Regions from separate parts of the Romboutsia lituseburensis genome, predicted to be linked through region 1. Evidence: riboswitches for the same ligand, from Rfam matches in the RefSeq annotation. Region 1 holds a riboswitch; each other region holds the start of a gene.
The links. A riboswitch is a leader RNA that binds a small molecule or an ion and turns the genes downstream of it on or off. The one in region 1 is predicted to bind thiamine pyrophosphate.

Region 1 (7,629 bases):
GGCTGTCTTTTTATATATACATAAGAATTTTCTTCTAATATATATGTACCCCTATGATATTTTGCAGGTCTATGAATAACAAGAATTGGGCTATACTCACCATTAGTTTCATCTTCATTTTTATCAACTATTTCAGATTTATTTTTAACTTCATACTCGCTAGATATTGATCCATATCTAGACTTCTGATTTAAAGAATAAATTTCATTATCTTCTATATAGTTTATTATTTCTTTAACATATTCTTTATCTATAATATTATTTAAGTTCTCAGTATTATTTACATAGTTTTGAGATAATTCATCTTTTAAATTATTTATATCCTCTATTTTTATATTAAAGACTAAACACATATTTAATAATCTATTTTCTATATCATTTATATCAACATTTATAAATGGTTCTATTTCGTTAAAATATTCATAATTCTTTATTTGCAAAATTTGATTTAGGATGTTCATATGATTTATTGAACTATTTCTATCAAATAAATACTTATTTACACTTTCTTTTAATGCTTCAATATTTTTATATATTTTTATGTATTCCTTTATTAATTTCATACCTTTGTTTAATATTTCTTTTGGTATATTTATATAAATGTCATTTTCGTTGACACATAGCTTTAATTCATCTTCTTCAAAAATAGCTTTAATGTCTTCTGTCATACTTTTTTCTCCTTTATATTTCAAACTTAAAGTCAGATTTAATTATAGCATAAATTATATTTTTAAGTCTAATATTTTACTTTACTACAGCTTTTATGCTTATTTAAATACAAACTAAGGCACATGAATTTTTATCTAATCCATGTGCCTTAGTTTATAATAAATTTAATATTTCTTTTTTCAATTTAACAATATATTCTAGGTTTTCATCACTTATATAAGTTTTATCAATTGTAAATTCTTTTTTTACAATTGCAGGCTTTTTAGATATAACATATATTTTGTCAGATAACATTATAGCTTCATCTATATCATGAGTTATTAATAGTATAGTTGAATTTACTTTATTTTTTATATCTAATAACCAATTTTGCATTGATGCTTTAGTTATAGAGTCTAGCGCTCCAAATGGCTCATCTAGCAGCATAATATCATTTGAATTTACAAAAGTTCTTAAAAAATTAGCTCTTTGTTTCATCCCACCAGATAATTCTTTTGGATATTTATTTTCATACCCTTCTAATCCAAATGTTTTAAAATACTGTATAACATTTTTATGCGCTTCTTTTTTTCTTATAGATTTATTATAAAAGTTCTTTTCCTTCATAATAGTTAATGGCAAACTAACATTATCTATTATAGTTTTATGAGGTAGTAATAAATCTTTTTGATACATATAACTCAATTTACCATTAATCTCAATACTTCCACTATCATATTCGATTAAATTTGTAATCATATTAAATATAGTACTTTTACCGCATCCACTAGGGCCAAGTATACTTACAAATTCACCTTCACAGACCCTTATACTTATATTATCTAATACCTTAACATCTTCATAAGATTTAGAAATGTTTTTAATATCTATTTTAACATTTTTATTTTGGTAAGAATTCATTAGTATAAGCCTCACTAGGTTTTAAGTCTTTATTTATCAATTTATATTCTCTTAAGAACTCTGTATAATTGTTCCATACACTGTCTTTCATTTCTCCCCATCTTTTTGCATCATCAATATATTTTTCAGCTAAATATTCTTGACTTTTTATTGCTAGGTTTTCATCTATTTCAGGTGCATGTTTTACAAGTATCTTAGCAGCTTCCTTAGGATTTTCTATTGCATATTCATAACCTTTTTTTGTTGCCTCTAAGAATTTTTTAGCAACTTCTGGTTTTTCTTTTAATAATTTTTCATTCGATATTATAATAGGTGTATAATAATCAAGTCTTTTATCAACTTCACCTATTGGTATATAGTCTAACTCTACTCCACGTTGACTTGCTTCTATCGCAGTCCATCCTTCAAAAATCCATGCAAAATCTATGTTTTTGCTTGTCGCTGTAAAGAAATCATCATCTCCTATATTTACTACTTTTAGATTTTTAAAATCTTTACCTTCTTTTTTCATAACCGCATCTAATATAGCATCTTCAGCTGGTGAACCCCAACCACCATAAACCTTCCCTTCAAAGTCTTTTGGTGATTTTATATTTTTATCTTTTGGCGCTGCAAACCCAGAAGTATTATGTTGTATAACTGTTGCTACAGCTTTTATCGGAAGTGGATCATCACTTGTTTTAGCAAATGTAACTTCCTCTTGATAACTTATTCCAAAGTCTGCCTTTTGAGTAGCCACTAAAGTAGCTGCTCCTCCTTCTGGTGGCTGTATTATATCAACATCTAACCCTTGTTCTTTATAATACCCATTTTCAAGAGCTACAAATAATCCAGTATGATTTGTATTAGGTGTCCAATCTAGTACCATTGTAACCTTTTCTTCATTAGATTTTTTATCTTCAGACTTCTTATTGCTTGAGCACCCACTTAAAGTACTAATTGTAAGTGCACTTATTAATCCTAGACTAACTAATTTTTTAAGTTTCATAAAATCCTCCCTAGTTGTTGTGCCTTAACACTATTTTTTTTATTAATTGCACTAACAATACAAATAATAAACTAAAAATTACTACAAGTATTGTTGAAGCAAATACCTTATCAAGAGCATAAGCACTCTTTGCTCTCACCATATATACTCCAAGCCCCTTGGTTCCCCCTAACCACTCTGCTACTGTTGCTGCAACTACTGCATAAGTTGCTGAAATTTTCAGTCCTGAAAAAAGCTTCTCCATAGACATTGGAAACTTCAAATGTATAAATGTTGATAATTTTGAGCTATTCATTGTTTTAAATAAGTTTAAATAATCTTTATCTAAATTTTCTATTCCATCTACAAAACTTATAAGTATTGGGAAAAAACATGTCATAGTTACCATTATAACTTTAGGTAACATATCAAATCCAAACCATATTATTAAAAGAGGTGCTATTGCAATAGTTGGTATTGTTTGAGATACAACCATTATTGGGTAAACACATTTTTTAAATATCGGTATGAAGTCCATAAGTATTCCCATAACTAAAGATATTATAATTGCTATAATAAACCCTAACAATGCTTCATTTAAAGTTGTTAAAGTATTTGTATATAAGTTTAAATAATCTTTACTAAATACCTTTATTATGTCACTTGGTGCTGGAAGTATATATTTAGGTATATCATTTATTTGTACTACTAATTCCCATATAAGTAATATGCTTAAAAATGTAATTATTGGATATAAGCTATTTTTTACTTTATCTATGGTTTTTAAGCTTTTCATCTATTGTTATTCCCCCAGCTTTTTCATCTATTCTAGCTGTTGTTATAACTCTTTCACAGCCAAGATCAAAAGGTATTTTATGTATTTTCTTTAGAAGTTCAAATACTTCGTCAAAGTCGCCTTCTATCGTTGTACTCATTGCACCTATTTCATATTTTAGACCACTATTTTTTATTTCTTCTATACATACATCTACAACCTTGTACATTTCTTCTTCACCTTTATAAGGTCTTAAAGGTACTACTGCTACATCTGCTATTACCATATAATCCACCATCCTTTATTTTTATTCATTCAGATAATATTTCTATATTTATAAAAAAATAGTTTAATTGAACATAAAAAAGCCAAAATATAATTAATCTCCTATTTTAAAATCGATATTTCGTAATTATAAAAGGAGAAATTATATTTTGGCTTTAATTGTTGATTATTACAAAACTTACTTTTTAATATAGCCTTTATATAATCTGATTTTCTCCCTACGCCGGCATTATCCAAACAGGTTTAAAGGGTCGAGATTTATTATCTCCTCTCAGCTACTTGGCTCCCCTGAAATATGTGTATTTTCAATTTGATTATACTATAATTATCATTTTTTAACAATTATTTTATATTTGTCCTATAATTCTTACTATTTCATATACTATAATAAGTATATAATACTTATAAGGAGGACATCATGATTAATACCCTAAAAGATAAACTTTCAAACTATAAACCTTATATAAATGGGCACAAAAATATGAAAAAAGCTTCTGTACTCATTCCTCTTGTAAAAAAAGAGAATAATTTTTATATATTATTTCAAGTTAGATCCAAGACATTGAGATCTCAACCCAATGAAATATCCTTTCCTGGTGGGAAAATAGAGTTAAATGAAACACCTTATAATGCTTGTATTCGAGAAACTTGTGAAGAACTTGGTACATGCCCAGATAATATTCAAATAATATCTGAACTAGATTTACTTATAACTCCAGCTAATTTAATTATTCACCCTTATGTCGGTATATTAAATGATATTGAAACTTTAAATATAAATAAAGATGAAGTCGATCATATATTTTTAGTACCAATACCTTATTTGTTAAAATATGAGCCTAACTACTATAACAATGAAGTAAAAATTATACCAGATAGCAATTTTCCTTATGATATAATTCCAAACAAAGAAAACTATAAATTTGGAAAAGGAAATTACGAGGTTTTATTTTATCAATATAATAATTATATTATTTGGGGTATAACTGCAAAAATACTTCAAAACTTCTTAGAAATTTTAAATGATTAGTATGGTAATTATTTATATAATATAAAAAAGTAGTTTATAAAATATAATATTTTATAAACTACTTTTTTTACTCCAATTAATTTTCATATTTAAATTCTTCTATGAAAACTTTAACTATCTCAGGATCAAATTGAGTACCTGAGCATCGTTCAATTTCTTTTAAAGCTTGATCATTAGTCATTTGTTTCTTATATGACCTTTCACTTGTCATTGCATCATATGCATCAATAACACATATTACTCTGGCTAAAAACGGTATTTCTTTGCCTTTTAACCCCATAGGATACCCTGTACCATTCCATTTTTCATGATGTGATAGTATATTATTTGCTACATATGCTATCTCATAATTAGATTTAGCAACCCTATATCCCTTTTCTACATGTGTTTTTATTATATTAAATTCTTCGTCAGTTAGTTTACCATTTTTAGATGCAATTTCATTTTGTATTCCTATTTTACCAATATCATGAAGCATAGCTGAAATTATAAGCTCTTTTTGATCATCAATACTAAGTTTTAATCTTTTACCTAATCTTTTAGCATAGTATACTACTCTATCTGTATGCTTTTTTGCATCTGAGCTTTTTTCTTCTAAGATTTCCATTAATCCTTTTAGAATTTTCTTTTTAGAATTTATATTTCTTGGTAATTTTTTTTTATATAACTTTTCTTCAGCATCTTTTATAATGTCATCTATATTATCTTTTAAGTTTCTTTTTGTTGAATACCCTAAGGATATACTTAGAGGTATAGACGTATACGGTTCTTTTTTACAAGCACGTGTAATTTTTTTGCATATTTGCTCTGCTTTTTTAGATTCTGTATTTGGAAGTAATATTATAAATTCGTCTCCACCCCACCTAACTATTAACCCATCATCACAAACTCTTTTTAATACATTTGATACTTGAGCTAAAAGCTCATCTCCTTTTAAATGACCTAATGTATCATTTACTATTTTTAATCCATCTACATCCCCCATTATTAAACTTAATGGCAAATACCTTTCATTATCTAGAGTTTTAATTTTTTCGTCAAAGTAAGCCCTATTATAAACGTTTGTTAACTTATCATTATAACCTATTTTTCTTAATTCTTTTTCTACCAGTTTTCTTTCAGTTATATCCCTTGATATACCAACAATTCCCCACATGTTATTTTCTATATCTACTAAAGGAGTTTTTATACACTCCATATATTTTGTTTCTCCATTAACTTTTATATTAATATTCGTAGTTTGAGTAGTTCGCTCTCTTATTATTTTTTCATCAGATTTAATAATTTGATTTTTAAAATTTTCATCTTTTATAATATCTAAATCTTTTTTTCCTATAATTTTTTCCTTATCACTTTCATAATAATTTTGGGCAAAAGATACATTACAGTTAATGTATTCACCATCTAAATTTTTATAAAATATAGAATCTGGAATTGTATCCATTATAGTTTTTAATAAATTTTTTTGTTTTACTATTTCATCTTCATATTTTTTGCGTTCAGTCTGATCTTGGAGTATACCTAAATAACTTTCTATTTTTCCATCTTTTTTAATAGGCGCTATATAACATTCTAAAAATATATCATCTTGATATCCCGAAAACATTTTAGCTTCTCCTAGATTTTCCACTTCTTTATAATTTTTTGTATATTCTGTTCCTAATTTTTCTCCATATATATCATAAACAGTTTTTCCTAATATCTCTTCTTTGGTTTTTTTCAAACTATCGCATAGGCATTTATTTACAAATATAAAATGTCCTTCTTTGCTTTTTAGCCAAATAGAGTATGGAATATTATCTAGTAATATCTCTAACATATTGTCAAACATAATCAAGTCTCCTATGTTTTATTAATTATTCTCCACCTTTTTTCACATCAATTAAATTTATCCCCCATTGTACTAATAATATATTGAAAGGGACTGTCTCAAAAAAATCTAAACTAAAAGCAACTAAATTCAATGCTAATAGATTAAATGCATCTATCCTGAGACAACCCCTTCTATTTAAAAATTATTTACTTTCCTTACCTACTAACGAGAAGCTATTAGCTCCAGTTATCTCCACCATAACTAATTTTCCTATTAAATCTTTTTCACAAGATTCAAAATTAACTAATTTATTTTGTCTTGTTCTTCCTGTAAATTTCTCTTCATCAGTCTTACTTTTTCCCTCTACTAAGACTTCCACTGTTTTTCCTACGTATTCTTTATTAATTTCTGCTGCTATAGTATTTACTCTCTCTAATACTTTATTAAATCTCTCATGTTTTATATCTTCTGGTATTTGGTTTTCCATTTCAGCAGCTGGAGTCCCTTTTCTCTTAGAATATATGAATGTAAAAGCAGAACCGTATCTAACCTTTTCTACTACATCTATAGTTTCTAATAAATCTTCATCAGTTTCCCCTGGGAATCCGATCATTAAGTCTGTAGAGAAAGCTATATCCGGAACTTCTTTCTTAGCCTTTTCTACTATTTCTAAATAGTATTCCTTAGTATAATGTCTATTCATTTTTTTAAGTAATGGTGTACTACCGCATTGAACTGGTAAATGTAAAAATTCACAAACTTTATCACAATCTCTTATTGCGTATATAACTTCATCTGATATATCCTTTGGATGAGATGTCATAAATCTAACTCTTTCTATGCCGTCTATATCATTTACTTTTCTTAAAAGTTCTGCAAATGTTATAGAGTTTTCTAAAGTTTTACCATATGAATCAACATTTTGACCAAGTAATGTAACTTCTTTAGTCCCATTTGCAGCTAATTCTTTTATTTCATTTATTATATCTTCTGGTTTTCTACTTCTTTCTCTTCCCCTTGTGTACGGTACGATACAGTAAGTACAGAAATTGTTACATCCATACATTATATTAACAAAAGCTTTTAATTCAAACTTTCTAGTACTCTTAAGACCTTCTACTACTTCTCCATCAACATCCCACACATCAACTAGCATCTTTTTATTATCCATTGATTTTGTTAATAGCTCA
Region 2 (7,629 bases), 520 kb from region 1:
AACTTTTTCCACACCTTCATATTCATTAAATGGTTTTACCATACACCAAAAACATCCACCAGCAAAAGTTGCAAGCTTTTTCATTTTATCAACTCCTATTTTAAAAACATATACTATATTTATTCCCTAAGTAAAAGGCAACTAACCAATATAGTTTCTAAATTTTAAATTCACGACTTACTTTCTAGATAACATTAATCCTACTAGTACACATTCAATATTTATAAAAAATTCTCTTCGCTCATGTCGCCATCGACTTATTCCGTTGCTCAAAAATGGATTTTTACGCTAGCTACAATATCTGACATTACTTATTTACAGTAATTATCCACAGGTTCTAAAGTATCATAATTTTATTAAGCTAAAAAAATAAAAGACGTTTATAAAACGTCTTTTTCTTGAAATTTAAAATATTCTTTTATAGTTTCTACTACATTATCAGACTTCATAATCTGTGACATTATAGCTATATCATCACAATATTTCAATGTATTCAATGAATTTTTAGGTGTTATCCCTCCTAATGCTACAATATTTGAACTGCTTATTTTTTTAGCACTTATTAATATATCTATTCCCTTAGGATTCATACCTTTTTTACAATCAGTTTCATATATATGAGATATAGTTATATAATCAATTTTTAAATTATTTACTTTTTTTAACTCTTCTAAATACTCTATTTCTTCTATACTATGAGTTGATATTCCCAATATTTTATTATCTTTAAATACATAGTTATTTTGCAGATTTTTTTTAAATAGAATAAATGGTAAATGAATACCATCTGCATCTACTTCTTCAAATACATCAACATTTGAATTTATAATCAAATTATATTTTTTATTTATATTTTTAAGACTATATTTTATTTTATAATATATATTTTTAAGCTGTTCATTATTTAAATCTTTTTCTCTTATTATTATATTTTCAATTCCATTATAAACTGAATTTTTTATTGATTCAAAGTACTTATCTTCATCACATAAGCTTCTATTAGTTATAAGGTACACTAAAATCGCTCCCAATCTTTAAATATATGCTGATAACCTATAGAATGTAACATATCTTTAACTTGTCCTACATTACTTTCATCGCTTATTTTAAACTGTGATGTATCTTTACTGCCTTGAGAATGACCACCTACATCCGTTGATACTCCAGCACTTAGCTTAGTTATTCCTAAAGGAATTAAGTTTTTTCTAAGATCTAAGGATTCTCTTGTTGATAAATTTATCCCCCCATGATTATCAAATAGTCTCATACATAAAATAGCTTGTACTAATTCTACATCATTTACATCTTTTATACCATCATAACATCCTTTAAATGGTCTAATTCTTGGTACTGAATATGATATTTCTATATGCGGATATTTATTTCTTAAGTATTTCCCATGCAATAAAGTAAAAAATGTTTCTTTTCTAAAATCATTAAGACCTAATAGCGCTCCAATAGATAAACTTCTCATACCTGCCTTTGCACCTCTCTCAGGAGCATCTAATCTATATTTATAATTTGATTTTGGACCTTTTATATGTACTTCTTTGTATATATCTTCATCATAAACTTCTTGATATACAGTTAGAGAATCAACACCTTTATATACAAGATATTCATATTCTTTTTCATCCATAGGATACACTTCTATACCTATAGATGAAAATTTAGATTTTAGTGTTTCCACTGCTTCTCCTATATATTTTACGTCTGAATGTATATTGCTTTCTCCTGTAAGTATTAATAGATGTTTAAAACCTTCCTTTGATATAAACGCACCCTCATTTTTTATTTCTTCTATTGTTAATTTCTTTCTTTTTATACCACTGTCTAAGTTGTATCCGCAATATACACATTTATTAATACAATAATTTGCTATATACATCGGCGTGTATAAACATATTGTTTTTCCAAAATATTGATTAGTTATTTTATTAGATTTTTGTGCCATTAATTCTAAATACTTTACTGCCTTTTTCGAAAGTAAATTAAGCAAATCATATTCATCTAAATAATCTTTTTGCAACGAATTCAATATATTTTCATCGGTTACATTATCCATATATCCATATATATCAAAATCTTTATACGAATTTAAAACATCATAAAAACTCATGATCCCCACTCCCCTAAAAGTTTATATTTACTTTACTGTGCTTAACTGTGATAAAAAACCAGTTAGAGGTGATGATGCATTTGCATAATCAGATACTATTCCACACTTAGCAAGATATGCTTCTCTTCCACCTTCTACTGCTAATCTAAATGCTTTTGCCATTTTTACTGGATCATTGCTTGATGCAATTGCGGTATTTACTAATACTGCTGCAGCTCCCAGCTCCATTGCTTCCATTGCTTGAGATGGCTTTCCAATACCTGCATCTACAATTATAGGTATATCTAATTCTTCAATCATAATCTTTATCATTTCTTTCATCCTAATCCCTCTATTTGATCCTATAGGAGATCCTAAAGGCATTACAGCTGCTGCTCCAGCATCTATAAGCCTTTTTCCAGCATAAAGATCTGGGCTCATATACGGAAGGACTACAAAACCTTCTTTAGCCAGAATTTCAGTTGCTTTGATTGTCTCATCATTATCTGGTAATAAATATTTTGTATCTGAAATAATTTCTATCTTTACAAAATTTCCACATCCCATTTTACGTGCAATTCTTGCAATCCTAACAGCTTCTTGATGATTTGTTGCTCCTGATGTATTCGGTAGTATTGTCATCTCTTTTGGTATATGTGTTAATATATTTTCTTCTTTATTATCTAGATCAACTCTTCTAAGAGCCATTGTTATTATTTCACTATTACTCTCATTTATTACCTTAGGTAATATTTCATTTGATCCATATTTTCCTGTTCCTATAAGAAGTCTACTATTAAATTTATGATCTCCTAAAACTAATCTATCCATATTATCCCCCTAAATTTGCTATAATTAATATTTATCAACTAATATTTTAATCACTAAGTTTGCCATATGATTTGCACATATAGCGACTCTAGGTGCCATTAGACCATCTCCAATTTTTGCTTCACTTACTAAGTCTCCACATATGTAAAAATTTTCTCTAAGTTTTTTTGTTTGTATCATATTTGAATCATAATATCCTGCCATTCCAGATGATGCAATTAAAAATTTTTCTTTCATATTTGTTAATATATAATTACTTATTTCAGCTTTTGATTTTGGATTATCAAAAGCTTCTACAATAATGTCTGCATCTTTAAATAAATTCATATTTTCTTTAGTAATTTTTTCATTAATTTTTTTTATATTTATAAAAGGATTTATATTATTTAAATTATTTTTAATGGCACTTGTTTTATAACTGCCTATATCATCTATAAAATACTGTTGCCTATTTAAATTAGATGGCTCAACAATATCATAATCGGCTATAATTAGCTCCCCTACTCCAATCCTCGCTAAAGAAATTGCTATGTTTGATCCTAATCCGCCTAATCCTAATATAGCAACACTTCCTTTTTTTAGCTTCTCATGTATATTGGGAGTATGCCTTGCAGCTAAAAGTTTTTCTATTTTATCTAAATTTAAATTTTCACCCCTTTTAATTAAACTAACTTTATCACTTTCTTGTAACTTATAATTTTTTTCAACAGGGTAGCCATTTAATATTACAATGTCGCTTTCTTTTTTGTACTTATCCCTAACTTCATATAAAGTTAATTTCTCATCTATTTCTGTATGAATTTCATTTAAAAAAATTTTAATTTTAACCCCCCCCTACAAAGCTTATTACTTCTATAATATCTTCCTCTGTTAAAATATAATTTTTATATTTCTCAGACTCTATTATTTCAAAATTCACCTCAACTACCACTTGTTCTTCATTTAAATTGAAATACTCTAAAAGACTTAAAATATTTTTATTATCTCCAAGTGATAGATTTTTCCCATTTACTTTCATATTACCCCCTTCTAAATAAAAATTGTATTATTGTTTCAATAAAAAAGTGCTTATCCTATTTCTAGGAAAGCACTTAATTTACATAATATAAAAAATGTATACTCAAAAATTTTAGTATACTTAAAAGCTTCCCTTCGCAAGCATTACCTTGATCAGGTTTAGTAGGGTATTAAGTTGAGGCTTTTCTCTCAGCTAGCCAATTCTAGCTCCCCTAGCTTATATTCTATTAACTTTTACACTTTGAGTATAGCATAGTGTTTTTACCATCTCAACAATGTAATATAATATTTTATCTTTTTTATCGTTAAATTTTTAATTATACAATTTGAGTTGACTTTATATCACTTAAATTATATAATTAAAAAGATTTTGTATAAAACCACTGCAAAATTACTACACAGTTTAAGTTTGAAATATATATTAAGAGCTTAATTTAAAAATTAAGCAAATCCCCATTATTTTTAATAATGGGGATTTTAAATTTACTCAAAACTTTCTTCTAACGTTTGTTTTGTGTTTTTTATCCTTTTTGGAGACTTTAACAAATTATCTAGTGTCTTGTGCAAATTAAAATTTCTAAATAAAGTAGATACAAAAATAACGCCTAGTGCTAAAGCACCCGCTAAGGATAATGTATTTATACCATAATCTATAGCTTTTATATAATCTCCTTTTATAAATTCATACATTGTATTATATACACCATAACCTGGAACTAAAGGTATTAAACAGCATACAGATAATGTTGTTGCTGGAGTTTTATACACTCTAGCACAAATTTCACAATATATACTAAAACATATTGCAGCTATAAAAAATGAAGATACCTGAGAAACTTCATTGGCTAAACAAAGTTTATAAGCAAACCAACTTAATCCTCCTCCAAATCCAGCTGCTAAAAGTCGTCTTCCTTTTATATTAAAAATAATACCAAAGCTTATTGCAGATAGTGCTGATGCTATTGCTTCTAGTATCATATTAAATCCCCCCCATTGTTAAATATAAATGTATTACTGCTCCTGTACCAACAGCAATAGATACTGCCACTAAAAATGCCTCTGCAGCTTTAGTAAGACCGGATATTAGTTGACCTTCTATTATATCTCTTATAGAATTAGTTAGTGCAAGTCCTGGTACCAACAACATTATACATCCAGCTATTAATTTATCAATCTCTCTGATTATCCCTATCTTTAAAAGTATTATAGAAAAAATAGCTATAATTGCACCACATATGCTATTTATAAAAAATTCATTTAGTGATGACTTGCTTAAACTCATAAAAATTAATTTGGTTATGATTCCCACTAAAAAAGAAACTATAATAGAATTGATTTCTCCACCAAATAACATTGTAAAAGCTGATGAAGCAATTCCTGATGCGACTAATATTTTTTCTGTATCGTAGCTATCATCAATACATATTATTTCTAATTCTCTCTCACATTCCTCAATGGATAATTTTTCCACACTAATCTTTCTAGATAAAGAATTTATATTGTGGACCCTATTTAAATTTATCCCTCTTGATTTTATTCTTTTCACTATAGAGTGAATTTTCCCTTCAATAGATACAGAAACCATTACTGCTGTCGGTGTTGCAAAAACATCTACATCATCAACATTAAATGCTTGACATATGCTTGATATAGTTTCTTCAACTCTATACGTTTCTCCACCGCTTTGTAGCATTGCTCTTCCTGCATTAGAGGAAAAATTGAGAACTCTATTAATATCCATAAAATCTCCCCCCTATCACCTAACGATAAACTCATTATAACATATGAAATTTACATATTTTATACATTTTTTCACCAAATATTTATGTATAAAACTACAACCTTCTTTTAAAAAGCCTTTTCCTATTTATGTTTTATTATATATTGTGTATATATTTATTTTATGTTTCTCAACTTATTTTTTTAACTTTTTTATACAAAGTTCTAATATTTATAATTTTCTAATAACACGGACAATTTTTATTTATTTATGAAAAACATTTAACTTTAAATTCTAAAATTAAGTTTAATTTTATAAATAAATAAAAATAAAAACTGCTTTATATGAAACTCATATAAAGCAGTTTTTATTTACTTATCTACGCATCCAATACCTAATACTCCTGGACCTGAATGAGCACAAATACAACTTCCCATATTTACTTCTAAGCAATCTATATTCTCAAATTCTTCAATTAATCGTTTCTTAAATACGTCTAAATCTAATTTGTTATCTCCACATCCAATTATGACGCACTTATTGCTAAAATCCTCACCGTGCTGTTCTTTTAAGATTTCTATTATTTTACCTATTACTTGTTTTTTTCCTCTAACTTGAGATATAGGTTTTACTAAACCGCCATCTATACATAATATAGGCTTTATATTTAACATATTTCCTATAGTAGCTTTTGCTAGAGATATTCTGCCGCCTTTTTGAAGATATTCTAGCGTTTCAACTGTAAATAAAACAGATGATTTTTTTTTGATATCTTCTAAATGCTTTACTATTTCGTCTATGGACTTTCCTTCTTGTGCTAATTTTGCTGCTGATACTACCATACACCCACATCCTAATGATAAAGATAATGTATCAAATGTTACTACACCGCCTTCAATATCATTTTGGGCCATTACTGCACTTTGATATGTTCCTGAAGCATTAGATGATCCTCCTATATATAAAACTTCATAGCCTTGTTCTATATGCCTTTCAAATTCTTCTTTAAACTTTATATATGTTACCTGTGACGTCTTAGGAAGCTTAGTATTATCTCTAAGCATTTTATAAAATTCATCTTTATTTATATCTACTCCATCGATATATTCTTTTCCATCAAATATTACACTTAATGGAACTATTGATATATTGTATTTTTCTATATATTCTGATGGTATATCAGATAAACTATCACACACTATTTTTATATTGCTCATTATATTTTCCTCCGTATATGGTAATTTTCATTTCCTGATTTTATTACCTGGTACTAAAACTTTATCATATTTCTTTAATATTTTCAATATATATTATATTTATGGTAAAAAATCAAACATTTTAAACAATTTATAGAGTTAAAACTTTAAATATTTATGATAAAAATAAATTACCTTTTATCATATAAAATTTAATCATTAATTTTTCAATGATTGTACTATAAATAAAAAATCAGCTTCGTTCATGTCGCCAACGACTTCGTCTGTTGCGCAAAAATGCTAAAAAATCATATGACTTTTTAGCATTTTTTCTCACTTCTTCTTTTTCTTTTTATTATAATCAGTTTTTTTTGATTTTTGTGTCTTAGGAGGCCCTTCATTTTTATAAATATTTTTACCACCCTTAAATGCCATTCCTAGTCCAAACATTGCTGGTAATAAAAATAATGGCATTTGTTTCAAAAATATTAAACTAGATACAAAAATTAGTATTCCTAAAACACTTAGCCATACATTAATTTTATACCATCTCTCCAACTAACCCCCCCATATAAATGTTTTTATTTAATTTCTACATTTATATTTTATTACCTTTATTTATATACTTAAAATATATATATATTATAAATATCGTTCTAAAATTATAGCTCTTATACTTTCGTATTTTATATAATCAGGTAATACTTTTTTTATTGCACTTATTTTATCATCTCCAAATTTATCAATTGCATCTAATATCATTTCTT
Region 3 (7,629 bases), 2.6 Mb from region 1:
TAATTTTTTAACTTTATTTTAGTTACATGTACATTAGAATGAGATAGGTGGTAATATATTTGGATAGTAATGATATATTAGATTTAATAAGAAACATAGCTTTGTTTAGAAAAAATTACACAACATTTATAGGTAAAAATCTTATTGATTTAGAGATAACTAATTCTGAGTTTTCTTACTTAAAAGAAGTGATAAATTTTAATGGCATTCCTCAAGATGAGTTAATTCGAAATTTATCTATCGATAAGGCTGCTGCAACTAGGATGGCTCAGTCTTTAGAAAAAAAAGATTTGATAAAAAGAGTTAGAAATGAGAATAACAAGAGATTTTTCAATGTTTTTTTAACTAAAAAAGGAACAGAATATATAGATATTACAAATAAAATACTTACTGATTTTTACAATATTTCTTTTAAGAATACAAATGATAATAGTTTTGAAGAATTAAAACACATATTAAAGCAAATAAATAAAGACTTTATTTAATTTATATTTTGATTAACTAAAATCATTTATAGTTATTTTTTAATGAAAAAGAGCTATCTATATAGAGATAGCTCTTTAATAATTATTATCTATAAAATACATCTACAAATGATGCATGATCAAATACTTCCTCATCACTACCATCAACTAAAACTTTAACACCTTTTATCCAATCACCTTGGTAATCTCTTTGTAATAAAGTTTCTATTATAGCAGCTTGAGATATAGCTCCACCAGTTGATCCTGCAAAGTGTTTAGCCCACTTTTGTTGGTCTACTAAGTTTATAGTTAAAATACCATTCTTGTCTATTGATTGTAAAACCATTTGTGCATCATCTTTGAAGTAATCATTTTTTAAAGCTGATATTAGCTCATTTATTTTGTCTTCTTTTGAAGCACTATTTTTTATTTTTATAGTTTCAAATTCAACTATGCTTTGAGTGTCTTCTTCTTTTGCTGTGTATATTTTAAAATCTGTTGTTTCTGATTTTGCTTCTTTTTTCTCTTCTTGCTTCTTTAAATTCTTTTTAGATTCTTCTTTTTTAACTTTATCACTTTTTGCTTCTTGTTTTGCCTCTATATCTTCTTTTTGTATATCATCACTTTGTTCATTATCATCTTTTGCGTTGTCTTTTGGTGAATCTATATTTTCTTGTACTTGATTACTATCTTTTTTAGTTTCAGTAGTAGTTGATTGATTTGCACATCCTACTAAAGTTAAACTCATCATTAATGCCAGTAAACTCACTTTTAGTTTCATCAGTTTATTCTCCTTATTATTAAAATTCGCTTCGCTTTAAGCCACCGCGTGGGCGCTACACTTCATATCGCCAACGACTTCGTCCGTTGCTTAAAATTCGTTTAGCTTAAACTAATGATACCAAATTTTGCATAATAAGTATTTACAATAAAATAACAATATTCTTACAATTTATTTACAATTTGATAATTTATGTCATGAAAGTATTTATTGTAAACTTGCAACTTTTCTTAAATTAGCTAATGGAAGTAATGCCATTATAACTACGCAAAGTACTCCTTCTACTCCATGACCTGAGAAGTTGTATAAGAATGAATAAAGTACGGGGTTCATTCCTTCTGGTGCAAATTGACCAAAGAAAAATACTCCAGATAAGAAGTGTGACGTTGTATTTAATAATATTGCAACTAAACTACCAAATATAATTTTTTTCTTATCATCTTTTCCAAACATATCACTAAGACCTAGTGCCATATCAGGAATAGCATAATCTAAGATAACTTGAGCAGGGTGCATTATGTATCCGCCTATTAATAAGCTTATAGTTCCTGTTATAAGACCGGCTGTAAGTCCTGCCTCTCTTGAATATAAAACTGATACCAATAACAATGGTAACATTGAGAACATGTTAATTCCTCCACCTTGAGGATATCTTACAAATGGAATTAATGATAATATATAACTCATTGCACTAAACATTGCTATTACAACCATTTCTTTTGTTTTAAATTTATACTTTCTTATTTTTAAAACATATAAAACTAATGGAACTACACAAACTACAAGTAATATACTATTAAACATAAGCTAGCTCACTCCCTTCATATGCCATATGCCAAAAGTCCATTTCATATATACTAGCTTTTCTAAATATACTTATAAGATTTCTTTCTTCTTCCTCACTTAGGTCTTTACATATTTCATTAGTAAAATCTATCCAATCATTTGTAAACTTAGTATATCCTTCACTACTATAAGTTTCTATCCAACTTTTATAAAAACTATCTTCTATACAATCTTTATAGTTTTCTTTTAATTTAAGTCCTATATAGTTATAACTCCATGTGCAAGGAAGTATTACAGATATTATTTCCTTAGCCCCACCTGCTAATGATACATTTTTCATATAGCTTGTATAACTTTCATTGTTTTTGTGATACTCATATTTTTCTATTTCATCCATATTTTCTCCAAAACCTTTTAAGTATGAAATATGATTTGCTGTTTCATCATTTAAGATCCCATCAGCACCTTCATAAAACATATTCATTTCTCTTATAGTGTTGCTTTTCACAACTCCCATACAATACACTTTTGTATATTCTTTTAAATATAAATAATCTTGTATAAGGTATTTTCTAAATTTCTCTTTATCTAAAGTTCCTTCTCCTATTTCTTTTAAAAAAGGATGCTCTAAATAACTTTCCCAAATATCTTTACTTCCTTCAAATAAACGCTCAGTAAATAACATATCTATCTCTCCATTCTTTTTGTTTTATTAAGCTAATGCTAATTCTTCTATCTTTGCATATGTATTTAATTTATCAACATTTAATTTATATACTTCATCCATTAAATTCACTTTAAAGCTTCCTATAGCTGGATTTTGACTATCAGCTAATTCACCACATAAAGACATTGTTAAAACTCCCATAGTGGCACATTCTAATGTGTCTTCATCACACCCTAAGAAACTTGCAATTAAACTTGCACTCATACAACCAGTTCCAGTTATTCCTTTAAGTTTTTCAGTTCCATTATTTATTTTATAAACTTTATCTCCATCTGTTATAATATCTGTCTTTCCTGTTGCTGCTACTACACATTCTAACTTCTTAGCTACTTTTTTTATAATCTCTGTACAATCTGTTTCATCATCAAATGAATCCACACCTTTTCCCTTTACATCAAATCCACCTATAAATTTAATTTCTGCCACATTTCCTTTTACTACGTCAAACTTAACTTCATTTAAAAGTTTATTTGTAAGATTTGTTCTAGCTTCAGTTGCAAATACACCTACTGGATCTAATATAACAGGCTTTTTATATTTATTAGCAACTTTACCTGCTATTAGATATAAGTTTAATAACTCTGAATTCATAGTTCCTATGTTTATAACTACTGAATTTGCTGCTTTTACTATATCTTCTACTTCCTCATATGAAAAACTCATCAAAGGGCTTGCCCCTAATGCTAACGTTATATTAGCACAATCATTTATAGTTACATTATTTGTATAATGTAAAACTAATGGATTTACGTCTTTCACCTTTTCAATTAAATTAAACATCTTAAAGCCCCCCTAATTTAAGTTTTAGCATTTAATTTTCTTAAACGTAAAAAAAGCTATACCTGATTAGGTATAGCTTTATGTACAATAAATATCAAAATTAATGTTTAGATTTATAACTATCTAAAATAATATTTGTTGTGTCAAGTCTTATAAAGCTTCCCTACGCTGGCATTATCCAGATCAGGTATAAGGGTCGGTAATCCTCTCAGCCATATGGCTCCCCTAGCAATTTTTAAATTTTATTTACACTTTAAGTATAGTACTTTATTTTTATGTGTCAACTAATTTTTCCAATTTACAGCAAAAAATAAACAATCAATAGCTATTTATTCTTATTGTAAGAAATATATCTAAAAATTTAACTGTTGTATATATTTTATTGACATTACTAAATACCAATGATATTCTTCTACATAATAGATAGAATTTAAAGGTGGAGGATAGACTATGCGTCAATGTATGGATTCAGATAATTTACATAAAAGGATAAAAAAGATAATGGGACAATTAAATGCCATAGATAAAATGGTTGATAAAGATATACCTTGTGAAGATGTTTTAATTCAAATCAATGCAGTAAAAAAAGCAGTGCATAAAGTTGGACAGTTAGTATTAGAAGGTCATATAAACCATTGTGTAAAAGATGGTATTGAACATGGAGATACTGAAAAAACAATTAAAGACTTTGCAAAAGCCATTGAACATTTTTCAAGAATGGGATAAAAAAAGTAGTTTATATAAACTACTTTTTTTATGCCTAAGGATATTATGATACTTCATTTTCTGTGGATAATTCATGAAAGTAAGTTATATTAATAAATTGGTTTTGAGTATAAAAAACATTTTGAGCAAAGGACGAAGTCGTTAGCGACAGGAGCCAAGCGACTTTTTTATTGACTTTAAGATAATTCACTTCTAATACATACCTATAGGGGTATATGTATATTTTTTTTATTAATAATTTAAAATGAGGTGAAATATGAAAAAAATCAATGATTTTCTTAATTCCTTTCCAATGATTATTGTATCTGGAATATTTTTAGGAATTAGTTTATTAGAACACATGGAATTACTTGGGAATTTTAATTTTTAATTGATCCAGCATGGATATCTATATTAATATCTGGATTTCCACTTGCTTGGATAGCGATTGAAAGAGTTGTTAAAAGTTTTTATATTAGCTCTGCACTACTTATTACTATTGCTATGATAGCATGTATTTTTATAGGAGAGGTCTTTGCAGCAGGTGAAGTTGCATTTATTATGGCTATAGGTGGATGGCTTGAAGATAAAACAGTTGACCGTACTAAAAAAGGAATTACACAACTTTTAAAGCTGGTTCCTGCTAAAGGTAGAAAAATTATTTACCACTCAGATGGAACTTTAAAAGAAGAATTTATAGACCCAGAAAATATTCAAATTGATGATATTCTTAGAGTTTTACCAGGAGAGAATATCCCTGCCGATGGAATAATTGAATTTGGTCAAACATCTATCGATCAATCTGTTATGACTGGAGAATCATTGCCTGTTGATAAAATTAAGGGTGACAAGGTATATACAGGAACAATTAATTGTTTCGGTTCAATAGATATTAAGGTTACAAAGTCTTTTTCTGATTCATCATTGCAAAAAATGATATCACTAGTAAAACAAGCAGAGGATAATAAAGCACCGATGCAAAGAGTTGTAGATAAATGGTCGGCTTGGTTTGTACCAACAGCTTGTGCTATTGCTATTATTACATATTTTATAACAAAAGATATTACACGTGCAGTTACAGTACTTGTAGTATTTTGTCCATGTGCCTTAGCTCTTTCTACACCAACATCTATTGTAGCTGCAATTGGTCAAGCAACGAAATTTGGAGTTTTAATAAAATCTGGTGAAGCACTTGAAAGTATGGGACAAATTAATGTGGTCGCTTTTGATAAAACAGGTACATTAACTCATGGAAATTTAGTTGTTTCAGATATTATCCCTATTAATATCTCAGAAAATGAGTTATTAAAAAGTGTAGGTTCAGCTGAAACCCGTTCAGAGCACCCTATAGGAAAAGCAATAGTATCTTTTACAAAAACAAATAAAATTGATATTTGCGAACCAGAAGAGTTTTCTATGATTGTTGGAAAAGGCGTAGTTTCTAAAGTACAAAATAATAAAATATTATGCGGTAATGAAAAGTTGATGATTGAGGAAGGTATTAATATTCCTGAGGATATTAATAGTTTAATATTATCATTAAGAGAACAAGGAAAAGCTATTATTATTACAGCAAAACAAAATTGTATTATAGGAATTATTGCTCTTTCAGATACGATAAAAGAAAATGCAAATACTATGATAAATAAACTTTCACAAAGTGGAATTTCACAAACTGTACTACTAACTGGAGATAATAAAAAATCTGCTGAGTATATAGGTAATAAAGTTGGAATAAAAGAAATAAAATCATCATTACTTCCAGAAGATAAAGTATCAGCTATAATTAATATACAAAACAAAGGACAGCTAATATGCATGGTTGGGGATGGTGTCAATGATGCGCCTGCCTTAAAAACGGCTACAGTTGGAATCGCAATGGGAACTATGGGAAGTGATATTGCTATTGAAGCCGCTGATATTGCTATAATGGGAGATGATATTAGTAAAATAGAATATATCAAACGACTTTCTAACTCTACATTAAAAACAATTAAGTTTAATATTACTATAGCGATGCTAATTAATATTATTGCAATTATTTTATCAGTACTAGGATTGCTTAATCCTGTAACTGGAGCCCTTGTTCATAACTTAGGATCAGTATTAGTAGTATTAAATGCCGCATTATTGTATGATAGAAAAATTGCTTAATACTATCATTATCAATTATTAATATGATTAATTCTAATAGAAAAATTTATTAAAATTATTTCAAATAAATTAATTAAGAATATATGTATAATATCCTATGTATATTCTTTTTTGTATTCTATATTAGCCTAACTCTTTTATATGACTTTTTCTAATTTACAAAAAAATAAAAGACAATAGATTTAATAGTTATATCCATCAAATCTAGTGCCTTTTACCAAAGCTTATGCTTTTCCCTCTTTTCGACTTTTATTAAATAACATCTACTACTTAGCATTTAGTCACCTATTGGCTATTGACTTCATTTACTAACAGTCATGAGTTTAAAAAGAGGTAATTTTAATCTCAGTTAGGTTATTTAATATGATATCCTAAGACATCTCATCTATCTAGACACCCAATAGATACTAGTAAAAGATTTAGGTTATTGCCTAGCTTTTATCTAGTGTGTTTAGATACAAGGTAATCTACATCACCTTTGTAATAATATATTAACCAATTCTTTATTTTAAATTCATAATTAATTAAATTTTTTGTTTTGAGCAACGGATGAAGTCGTTGGCGACATGAAGTGTAGCGCCAACGCAGTTGCTTAAGCGAAGCGACTTTTTATCTATTTATAAATATTTTTAATATTTGAATAATCCAAAATCAGTTTCTACTGTAAATTTATCTCTGCTAAGTAGCCCACCATAAGATATAGTTAAGTTTTGTAATTGAGCAGCTAATTTTACGTTTATTACTATCTCATATCCCTCTGCTTTAAAAAGTAAGTCATCGTCTTCTTTCTTATCAAATGTAAAATCTAATCTACCTTTTTCAAATATAGATTCTCTTTTTGTTACTATTCTTATATATTTATGCTCGCTGTTTTTTAGTAATTTATCTAATTCAGCTTTTGCCTGTTGTGTAATTAATATTTCCATTTTCCATCTCCTCTGATAAAAATTTTAATTTATTAGCTATGTTATCCAATTGTCCACAATATAACACATATTAGTTTTTGTGTAAAGAATAATTAATATATATTCTAAAAATACTTAATATACATTAAATTTTTAATTAATTATGAAATTTATGTCGATTTGATTTTAATTTAGTTGTAAAAAGGGTATAATAGGTATTTGTAAGTATTTTTTAAGGATGTGGATATATGCGTTTATTTTTTTGGATTCAAGTATTAATTACATGTGTGGTTTTTATAGTTTCTAGTAGGGTAGATTTTAATCATA
Region 4 (7,629 bases), 450 kb from region 1:
TTTTCTAAATCTATACAAGTTATAATTTCTTCATCTTCTGTATCAAATATTAAATCTATATTTTTCTGATTTGCAAAATCTATACTTTCTTCAACAACTTCTTCAACTACATAAACAATATTTACTTCTTTAAATTTACACTCATATAAACTGGCTTCAAATTTTGATATATCGATCAAATTATTAATTAATCTTGTTAATCTATTTGAATTTTGATTTATTTTATTTATTTTTTCAAGCAAATAATCCTTATTAGTTTCATCTTGTTGCACTTTAATTTCTAACAGCTTACAAATACTTATTATAACGTTTAAAGGTGTCCTAAATTCATGACTCATATTTACAATAAAATCTGTTTTTAATTTTTCTCTTTCTTTTGCTAATACATATAATTTTTTATTCTGGCTACTTCTTTTCTTTTCAAGATATATTATAAACATAGTAGCAACAAATATAAATCCTACTATAAAAAGAATTATTGCTATTGCATTTTTATCTTTTTTAGGAATTAATAATTCATGTTTTTTTCGATTTAAGATAATACTACCTTTAGGTATATTTTTTATTTCTATATCATAATTATATATTTCATTATAGTCAAATATATAACTTCCTTCCGGCTCATTTGTTAGAGAAATATTTTCAACACTTTCACCATCTAATATTCTTAATATCATTTTAGCACTAACAATACCATTTCGCTGCCCAATATCCATATATCCACCTATAATTCCTGACTTTGCATAATCTGCTCTATCTGTATATAATGGTGCATTTGATACTTCTTTTAAATTATTTACAAATATTTTAGGCCTTATATAGTTGTTTTCCTTATCCTTAAATACACCAGATATTATAATTGCTTCTTCCTTATCTAATGCTTTTACTTTCGATAATATTTCTTCTTCGTAATTACTTTGTATAAAATTAATTTTTACATACTTTTCTAACAAATATGAACTATTTACTATATCATATTTTATTTTTTCATTATAAAATGTATTATCTAATAAAATATTTATATTCTGTATATCAGGTTGCAATTTAGTTATAATATCTATTATTTGCAATTTATTTTTTGAATCAATAAATCCTGTTATATATTTTTTTTCATCTTTAGTTAAGTAGACCTCTTGGTTTACACCTATAAAAACTAAGGGCTTTTTATTAAAAATACTATGTTTATTAAAAATTTCTGGCTTTATAGCATCATATGATTCATCATCTACAGTGACAATTAAATCAATATTTATATCGCTATATTTAATTTTTAATAGCTCTCTAAATTTATCTATATATTCCTCATCACTTCTTTTCTTACTATCTAGGTATTCAATATTTAAATTTATATCATATTTACCATTTTTTTTAAGCTCATCTTGAATACCTTTTAAGACCGAAAGTTCCCATAAATTTTTGCTATCATATGAGTTTATAATAAGGATATTCTTATTTTCAGCTTTATAATCCTCTTTCGCTAAAATATCTATCTTAAAACCTATTGAAATAAATAAAATCATCACAATTAGTATCCTTGTTTTATTCATTTGATGTCAAACGCTCCTTTGAATGTTTTTATATAAGTCTTAATTATATTAGATTACTTTTTATTATCTACATCTATTTTATAAAAAATTCATATATCAATTCTAAATTAAAGCTATTTTACACTATATTAATTACAATTAACTTGAACGTTATAATTTATTTGCTATTTAATGTCCCATTTTTAACATAAAAAGCATATATGTATATTACGTAGTAAAACTACAAATTAAAATATTTAACATGGAGTGTTGTATATGTATAAAGACTATATAGGAAAAGACAACAATTGCAACAATGATTGCAAGAAGCCTTCTTATTGTAAGACTTCTATATGTTCTTCAAAATCTTGTTCTTGTGATGTAAATCACAAAAAATCTACCAAAAAGAGTTGTAAGAATATGAATACAGGATCTTGTCCTGTTTTTGTATATCCTGTAGATTTAGCTGATTGTCAAATCTACAATATCTTATGTAGCTGTATTGGAAAAGTAGTGGGGTTGAAATTAGAAAATAGTGAATGTATTTTAAGACTACGCATTTGCAAAGTTAATCATTGCGCTGTTATGGGGAAAACTTCTTCTGGAAAAGGTCCTATTTATATCAAATTAAATACTATTCAGTATATTGATTTAGGTAAAGAAACTTATATAAATCCTTTATGCAATGTAGGAAATTGTAATACTGCTGGTATACCTGGTCCTGCCGGTCCTAAAGGAGATAAAGGAGATGTAGGTCCTACTGGCTCTAAAGGTGATAAGGGAGATATAGGCCCTATAGGTCCTCAAGGTCCTGCTGGCTCTAAAGGTGATAAGGGAGATATAGGCCCTATGGGTCCTCAAGGTCCTGCTGGAGCAGCAAGCTCTAAAGGTGAAAAAGGAGATAAAGGGGATGTAGGTCCTCAAGGCCCTGCTGGCCCTAAAGGTGATAAGGGCGATATGGGTCCTCAAGGTATTTGTGATTGTCCTATTATTCCTGAACCTAAGGCAAAAGAAAAATATATACCACCTAAAAAAGTTCCTTATAAAAAGTAAAATAAAAAGAGAGACTTTAAAAAGTCTCTCTTTTTATTTTACTGCTTCTACCCAATTTTTACTGGTAACATAAATGTCTCTTTCTTTAAGAATTGATGATACAACAGCATATCCATCACAATCAAGTTTTTTTAGATTTTCTAAATTATTTAGATTGATTCCACCTATTAAAACAATTGGTATATCTACTATTTTTTTTATTTCTCCTACAGTCTTATAAGAAACTGATTTTGCATCTAATTTAGTTGATGTAGAGTACATAGCTCCAACACCAATATAATCAGCTCCATCCTGTTTTGCTTTTTTTGCTTCATTTAAATTTCTAGCAGAAACACCTAATATTTTATTCTTCCCTATAATATTTCTTATAAATTTAGCATCTATATCACTTTGCCCAACATGCACACCATCAGCATCACAAATCATAGCAATATCAACTCTATCATTTATGATAAATGGAATATTATATTTTCGTGTTATTTCTCTAAGTTTAAATGCTTTTTCTAAAAATTCTTTACCTGATGTATCTTTTTCTCTTAGCTGAACCATAGTAACTCCGCCTCTTATTGCATCTTCTATGCATCTATAAAAGTCTCTATCCTCTAAAATATCATTATCTGTTACTAAATATAACTTTAATTTGTTTCTTATAGCATTTTTCATAATTATTTATTCAGCTAGTACTAACTGTTTTTCCTCCTTTTTGTCATTTTTTAGGTCTAATTTATAAAAATGATGTACTGGCCCAACGCCATGACCTATATCAAAGCTATTTTCAATAGCATTTGTTATATATTCTTTGCTTAACTTTACAGCCTCTTTAATATCATATCCTAACGCTAAGTGTGATGCTATAGCTGACGATATTGTACATCCAGTTCCATGAGTATTTTTTCTATTTAATCTTTTGCTTTTAAATATTTCAAATGTTTCTTTTCCAATTAGCAAGTCTATTGCATCTCCTTCTAAATGTCCGCCTTTCATCAATACATATTTAGGACCCATACTTAGTATTTCATTTCCTACTACCTTCATATCTTCTACTGTTTTTATTTTAATTCCTGTTATTTCTTCAGCTTCTGGAATATTCGGTGTTACTATATATGCCATTGGTATTAAATATTTTATTAAATTAGCCTTAGCTTCTGGTCTTAATAAACTATACCCACTCTTAGATATCATGACTGGATCTACTACTAAATTTTCTACATTATACTTTTTTAAAGTATTAGCTATCTCAAGTATGATTTCAGGACTGGATACCATCCCAATTTTTGTCGACTTAGGTTTTATATCTTCAAATACTACCTCTATTTGTTTTTTTATAATATTTTGGCTTAATTCTTCTACATCAAATACACCTTGTGTATTCTGTGCTGTTACAGCAGTTATCACACTCATTCCATATGTTCCTATTGCACTAAATGTTTTTAAATCAGCTTGAATACCTGCGCCCCCACTTGAATCGGAACCTGCTATTGTTAATGTAGGTATTTTATAATTTTTCATATTTATCCCCCTTATCTTTAGTAAAAATTTATAGTATTATTTTATAAAATAAAAAGCTATACCTAGATTAGGTATAGCTTTAATACACTTGTTTAAATATTGTAATATTTAGAGTTATGTACAAGCTTTCCTACGCTGGCATTACCCAGATCAGGTATAAGGGTCAGTTTATACTTCTCAGCCTAAAGGCTCCCCTAGCTATATTTATTATTTATTTACAATTTAATTATAGTATTTTTACTATAATTGTCAATTAATTATTATTTTTTAATTTTCTGTTTATTATTTTAATTCTTCGATTTTTCCTAGGCTATAATATAATTTATTTTCAAGTTCTTGTATAAATTCATTTCCATTTTCTATAATCCACAGCTTTTTAATTCGAGAGCATCTCTTTATATAACTTTCTAATTTCATAGCTTTACTTCTACTGTCACTTATAAAAAATATTTCTAAATTTCTATAGCCTCTAACCCTAGTATATTTTGAATTTATTCCTCTTTCATGTTCTTTCATCCTTCTTTTTATATCGGTTGTATATCCGGTATAAAGAGAATTATCCATACACCTAATTATATATGTAAAATGCATATTGTACCTCATTTATTTTTTTATAATAAAAAATGATACTATAATATGCACTTTTATTCAATGAATTTATTTAGTTTCTTTAATCAAATCTCTTTCGTTTTTTTGACCTCTCATTCTAACTATATTAGCAGCTACACCAACCACTGTTGCTCCGTCAGGCACATCTTTTAAAACCACTGCATTTGCTCCTATCTTAGAGTTAGAGCCTATATTTATAGGTCCTAATACTTTTGCACCTGCACCAATTATAACATCATCTCCAACCGTTGGGTGCCTTTTTCCTGTATCTTTACCTGTTCCACCTAATGTAGTTCCATGATATATAGTTACTCTATTTCCAACTTCTGCAGTTTCTCCTATTACAACTCCCATTCCATGATCAATTAAAATACTATCTCCTAATGTAGCTCCTGGGTGAATTTCTATCCCTGTTAAAAATCTAGCTATTTGAGATAATAATCTGGCTGCAAAAAATAATTTATGCTTATATAAAAAATGAGTAAATATATGAACTAACCTAGCATGTATAGATGGATAAAGTAAAAAAACCTCTATTTTACTTCTTGCTGCAGGGTCATTTTCCATAATATACTCTATGTCTTTATTTATTTTTTTTAACACTTGTATCACCTCTATTTAAATATTTCCATAGATATATATTTTTCAATTCCATCAGGAGCAATTGTAACTATTTTTTTATCAGAATATATTTTAGATACTTTCAAAGCACCTATAACATTTGCACCCGAAGATAATCCGACTAATATACCTTCTTTCTCAGAAAGCATTCTGACACCTTCAAATGCTTCATCATCTTTTATAGTTAAAACCATGTCAACTAGTGATTCATCGTAATTTTTAGGTATAAATCCAGCTCCAATACCCTGAATTTTATGAGATCCACTGATACCTTTTGATATAACTGGCGAATTTTCAGGTTCTATAGCTACTATAATTACATTTGGATTTTTTTCTTTTAAATATCTTGCAACTCCAGTTAATGTTCCTCCAGTACCAACACCACATACAAACACATCCAAGTCTTTTACTTGATTTAATATTTCAACTCCAGTCGTTTTATAATGACCATATGGGTTATCTTCATTTTCAAATTGATTTAAACTTTTATAATGTTTATTTTCATTTAAAAGTTCTTGTGCTTTTTTAATGGATCCGCTCATTCCACGTTTTCCTTCTGTAAGTACAAGTTTTGCCCCATAAGCTTTCATCAACTCTCTTCTTTCTATACTCATAGTCTCTGGCATAACTATTATCACTTCATAACCTTTTAACTTACCTATCATTGCTAGTGCTATCCCGGTATTGCCACTTGTTGCTTCAACTAGTACATCACCTTTTTTCAAAACCCCTCTTTTTTCCAATCCATCTATCATAAAATATACAGCTCTATCCTTTATACTACCTCCAGGATTATATTTTTCTAATTTTATATATATACTTGAACTTTCTAATTTATTTAATTTAAGCATAGGTGTATTACCTATCATTTCTAATATACTCTCATTCACCATATAACTACCTCCAAATTTTATTATCAAAATGATAATGATAAGTTTATTATATTATTATCATTTTGATAATGCAACTATATAATTTTATTTATATAATATTTTTTAATTTTTATATCCTATTTATAAGCTAAACATATTGAAAAAAGTACATTTTGTTAAATATATATTTTTTTCAAAAAGAAATGTTTTTATATATAATAAAAAATACCTGAAATATATTTCAGGTATTTTTATATTAATTAAATAATGTATCTCCCATGCTAGCAAACATTTGAAGCATCAAATATGATTTTATATCTATAATTTCATCACTTTTTAAAATTTCTTTTGCTTCTTCCTTAGAGATAAGCATTGATTCTATATCTTCATCATCTTCTAAAAACTCATTACTCAGTTCTCCTTCACATGTACAGTACACAAATGCTACTGATTCATCTGTCATTCCAGGTGATAAATAAACTTTTTGTCTACTTTTTACATAATTTATTTTCAAAAGATCTAATCCTGTTTCTTCCTTAAGCTCTCTAGCTACTGTACTTTCCATTGATTCATCATTATCCACAAGTCCAGCTGGAAGTTCATATATATAGTTATTTATAGGCACTCTAAATTGCTTTATCAAAACTAATTTATTTTCTGATTCATGAAAAGCTGCTATTACTACAGCATCAATCTTATCCTCTTTTTCTTCTAAGTAAACTTCTTTTAATTCATCTTCATTTTTTCTTGATGCAACCATCCAATGTCTATCTTCATTTTGCTTATTTCTATATTCAACATCATATAGACCTACAAATTTAGTCTCAACTAAGGTCTTTACATCTTTAATTTTGTTATTCACTTAATCTACTCCCTTCAATTATTTCAGTTACTATACTAATTTTTATTATAACAATAATTTATTTTTTTATCATTAATTTTAAATTTATGATATATTTATATAAAAGTTACACTTAAGATTGAAAGGAGATTTTTATGTATAATTTAAATTTCAAATATGTTTTTCTTTATATTTTAATTATAAATTTCATAGGATTTCTATCTATGTATATAGATAAAAAAAGAGCTATAAATAATCAATTTAGAATAAGTGAGAGAACACTTTTATTATTAAGTATACTCGGAGGTAGTATTGGTTCTTTTGTTGGAATGCATAAATTTAGACATAAAACTAAAAAGAGAAAATTTACAGTAGGTATACCTCTAATATTTATCATTGAATCTTTTTTAATAATTCAAATAATATAATAATTAAATTAAATAAAAAATGGTGTAAAAGAGTTATCTTTTACACCATTTTTTATTTAAACTATGCTAATGTTTTAAATTCATATCCATTGTCTTTGAAATATTTTATTATCTCTGGTAGTGCTTTTGCAGTTTCTTCTTTTCCGTAAGTGTCATGCATTAGTATTACT

Region 2: another riboswitch for thiamine pyrophosphate. It lies ahead of thiS (sulfur carrier protein ThiS); the one in region 1 lies ahead of NWE74_RS04000 (MTH1187 family thiamine-binding protein).
Region 3: another riboswitch for thiamine pyrophosphate. It lies ahead of thiM (hydroxyethylthiazole kinase); the one in region 1 lies ahead of NWE74_RS04000 (MTH1187 family thiamine-binding protein).
Region 4: another riboswitch for thiamine pyrophosphate. It lies ahead of thiD (bifunctional hydroxymethylpyrimidine kinase/phosphomethylpyrimidine kinase); the one in region 1 lies ahead of NWE74_RS04000 (MTH1187 family thiamine-binding protein).

The regions. Positions count from the first base shown of each region.
Region 1 is NZ_JANQBQ010000001.1:793,059-800,687, forward strand. It holds gene NWE74_RS03980 (hypothetical protein) at 1-668, opposite strand, end outside; gene NWE74_RS03985 (ABC transporter ATP-binding protein) at 823-1,569, opposite strand; gene NWE74_RS03990 (ABC transporter substrate-binding protein) at 1,550-2,557, opposite strand; gene NWE74_RS03995 (ABC transporter permease) at 2,568-3,332, opposite strand; gene NWE74_RS04000 (MTH1187 family thiamine-binding protein) at 3,307-3,597, opposite strand; TPP riboswitch at 3,795-3,896, opposite strand; gene NWE74_RS04005 (NUDIX hydrolase) at 4,015-4,626, shown strand; gene NWE74_RS04010 (HD domain-containing phosphohydrolase) at 4,703-6,457, opposite strand; gene miaB (tRNA (N6-isopentenyl adenosine(37)-C2)-methylthiotransferase MiaB) at 6,642-7,629, opposite strand, start outside.
Region 2 is NZ_JANQBQ010000001.1:1,313,579-1,321,207, forward strand. It holds gene msrA (peptide-methionine (S)-S-oxide reductase MsrA) at 1-99, opposite strand, end outside; gene NWE74_RS06420 (thiamine phosphate synthase) at 381-1,016, opposite strand; gene thiH (2-iminoacetate synthase ThiH) at 1,016-2,119, opposite strand; gene NWE74_RS06430 (thiazole synthase) at 2,147-2,929, opposite strand; gene thiF (sulfur carrier protein ThiS adenylyltransferase ThiF) at 2,954-3,751, opposite strand; gene thiS (sulfur carrier protein ThiS) at 3,753-3,947, opposite strand; TPP riboswitch at 4,060-4,170, opposite strand; gene NWE74_RS06445 (threonine/serine exporter family protein) at 4,430-4,924, opposite strand; gene NWE74_RS06450 (threonine/serine ThrE exporter family protein) at 4,926-5,687, opposite strand; gene NWE74_RS06455 (DegV family protein) at 6,038-6,883, opposite strand; gene NWE74_RS06460 (hypothetical protein) at 7,196-7,420, opposite strand; gene recQ (DNA helicase RecQ) at 7,505-7,629, opposite strand, start outside.
Region 3 is NZ_JANQBQ010000001.1:3,423,824-3,431,452, reverse strand. It holds gene NWE74_RS16520 (MarR family winged helix-turn-helix transcriptional regulator) at 60-485, shown strand; gene NWE74_RS16515 (hypothetical protein) at 571-1,245, opposite strand; gene thiT (energy-coupled thiamine transporter ThiT) at 1,453-2,049, opposite strand; gene tenA (thiaminase II) at 2,042-2,716, opposite strand; gene thiM (hydroxyethylthiazole kinase) at 2,744-3,538, opposite strand; TPP riboswitch at 3,682-3,775, opposite strand; gene NWE74_RS16495 (metal-sensing transcriptional repressor) at 3,989-4,264, shown strand; gene NWE74_RS16490 (cation-translocating P-type ATPase) at 4,634-6,397, shown strand; gene NWE74_RS16485 (iron-sulfur cluster biosynthesis family protein) at 7,027-7,323, opposite strand; gene NWE74_RS16480 (bifunctional diguanylate cyclase/phosphodiesterase) at 7,551-7,629, shown strand, end outside.
Region 4 is NZ_JANQBQ010000001.1:1,245,488-1,253,116, forward strand. It holds gene NWE74_RS06070 (sensor histidine kinase) at 1-1,547, opposite strand, end outside; gene NWE74_RS06075 (collagen-like protein) at 1,803-2,579, shown strand; gene thiE (thiamine phosphate synthase) at 2,613-3,242, opposite strand; gene thiD (bifunctional hydroxymethylpyrimidine kinase/phosphomethylpyrimidine kinase) at 3,249-4,088, opposite strand; TPP riboswitch at 4,199-4,294, opposite strand; gene NWE74_RS06090 (GIY-YIG nuclease family protein) at 4,371-4,679, opposite strand; gene epsC (serine O-acetyltransferase EpsC) at 4,746-5,300, opposite strand; gene cysK (cysteine synthase A) at 5,312-6,211, opposite strand; gene NWE74_RS06105 (NUDIX hydrolase) at 6,447-7,052, opposite strand; gene NWE74_RS06110 (DUF1294 domain-containing protein) at 7,187-7,459, shown strand; gene NWE74_RS06115 (polysaccharide deacetylase family protein) at 7,521-7,629, opposite strand, start outside.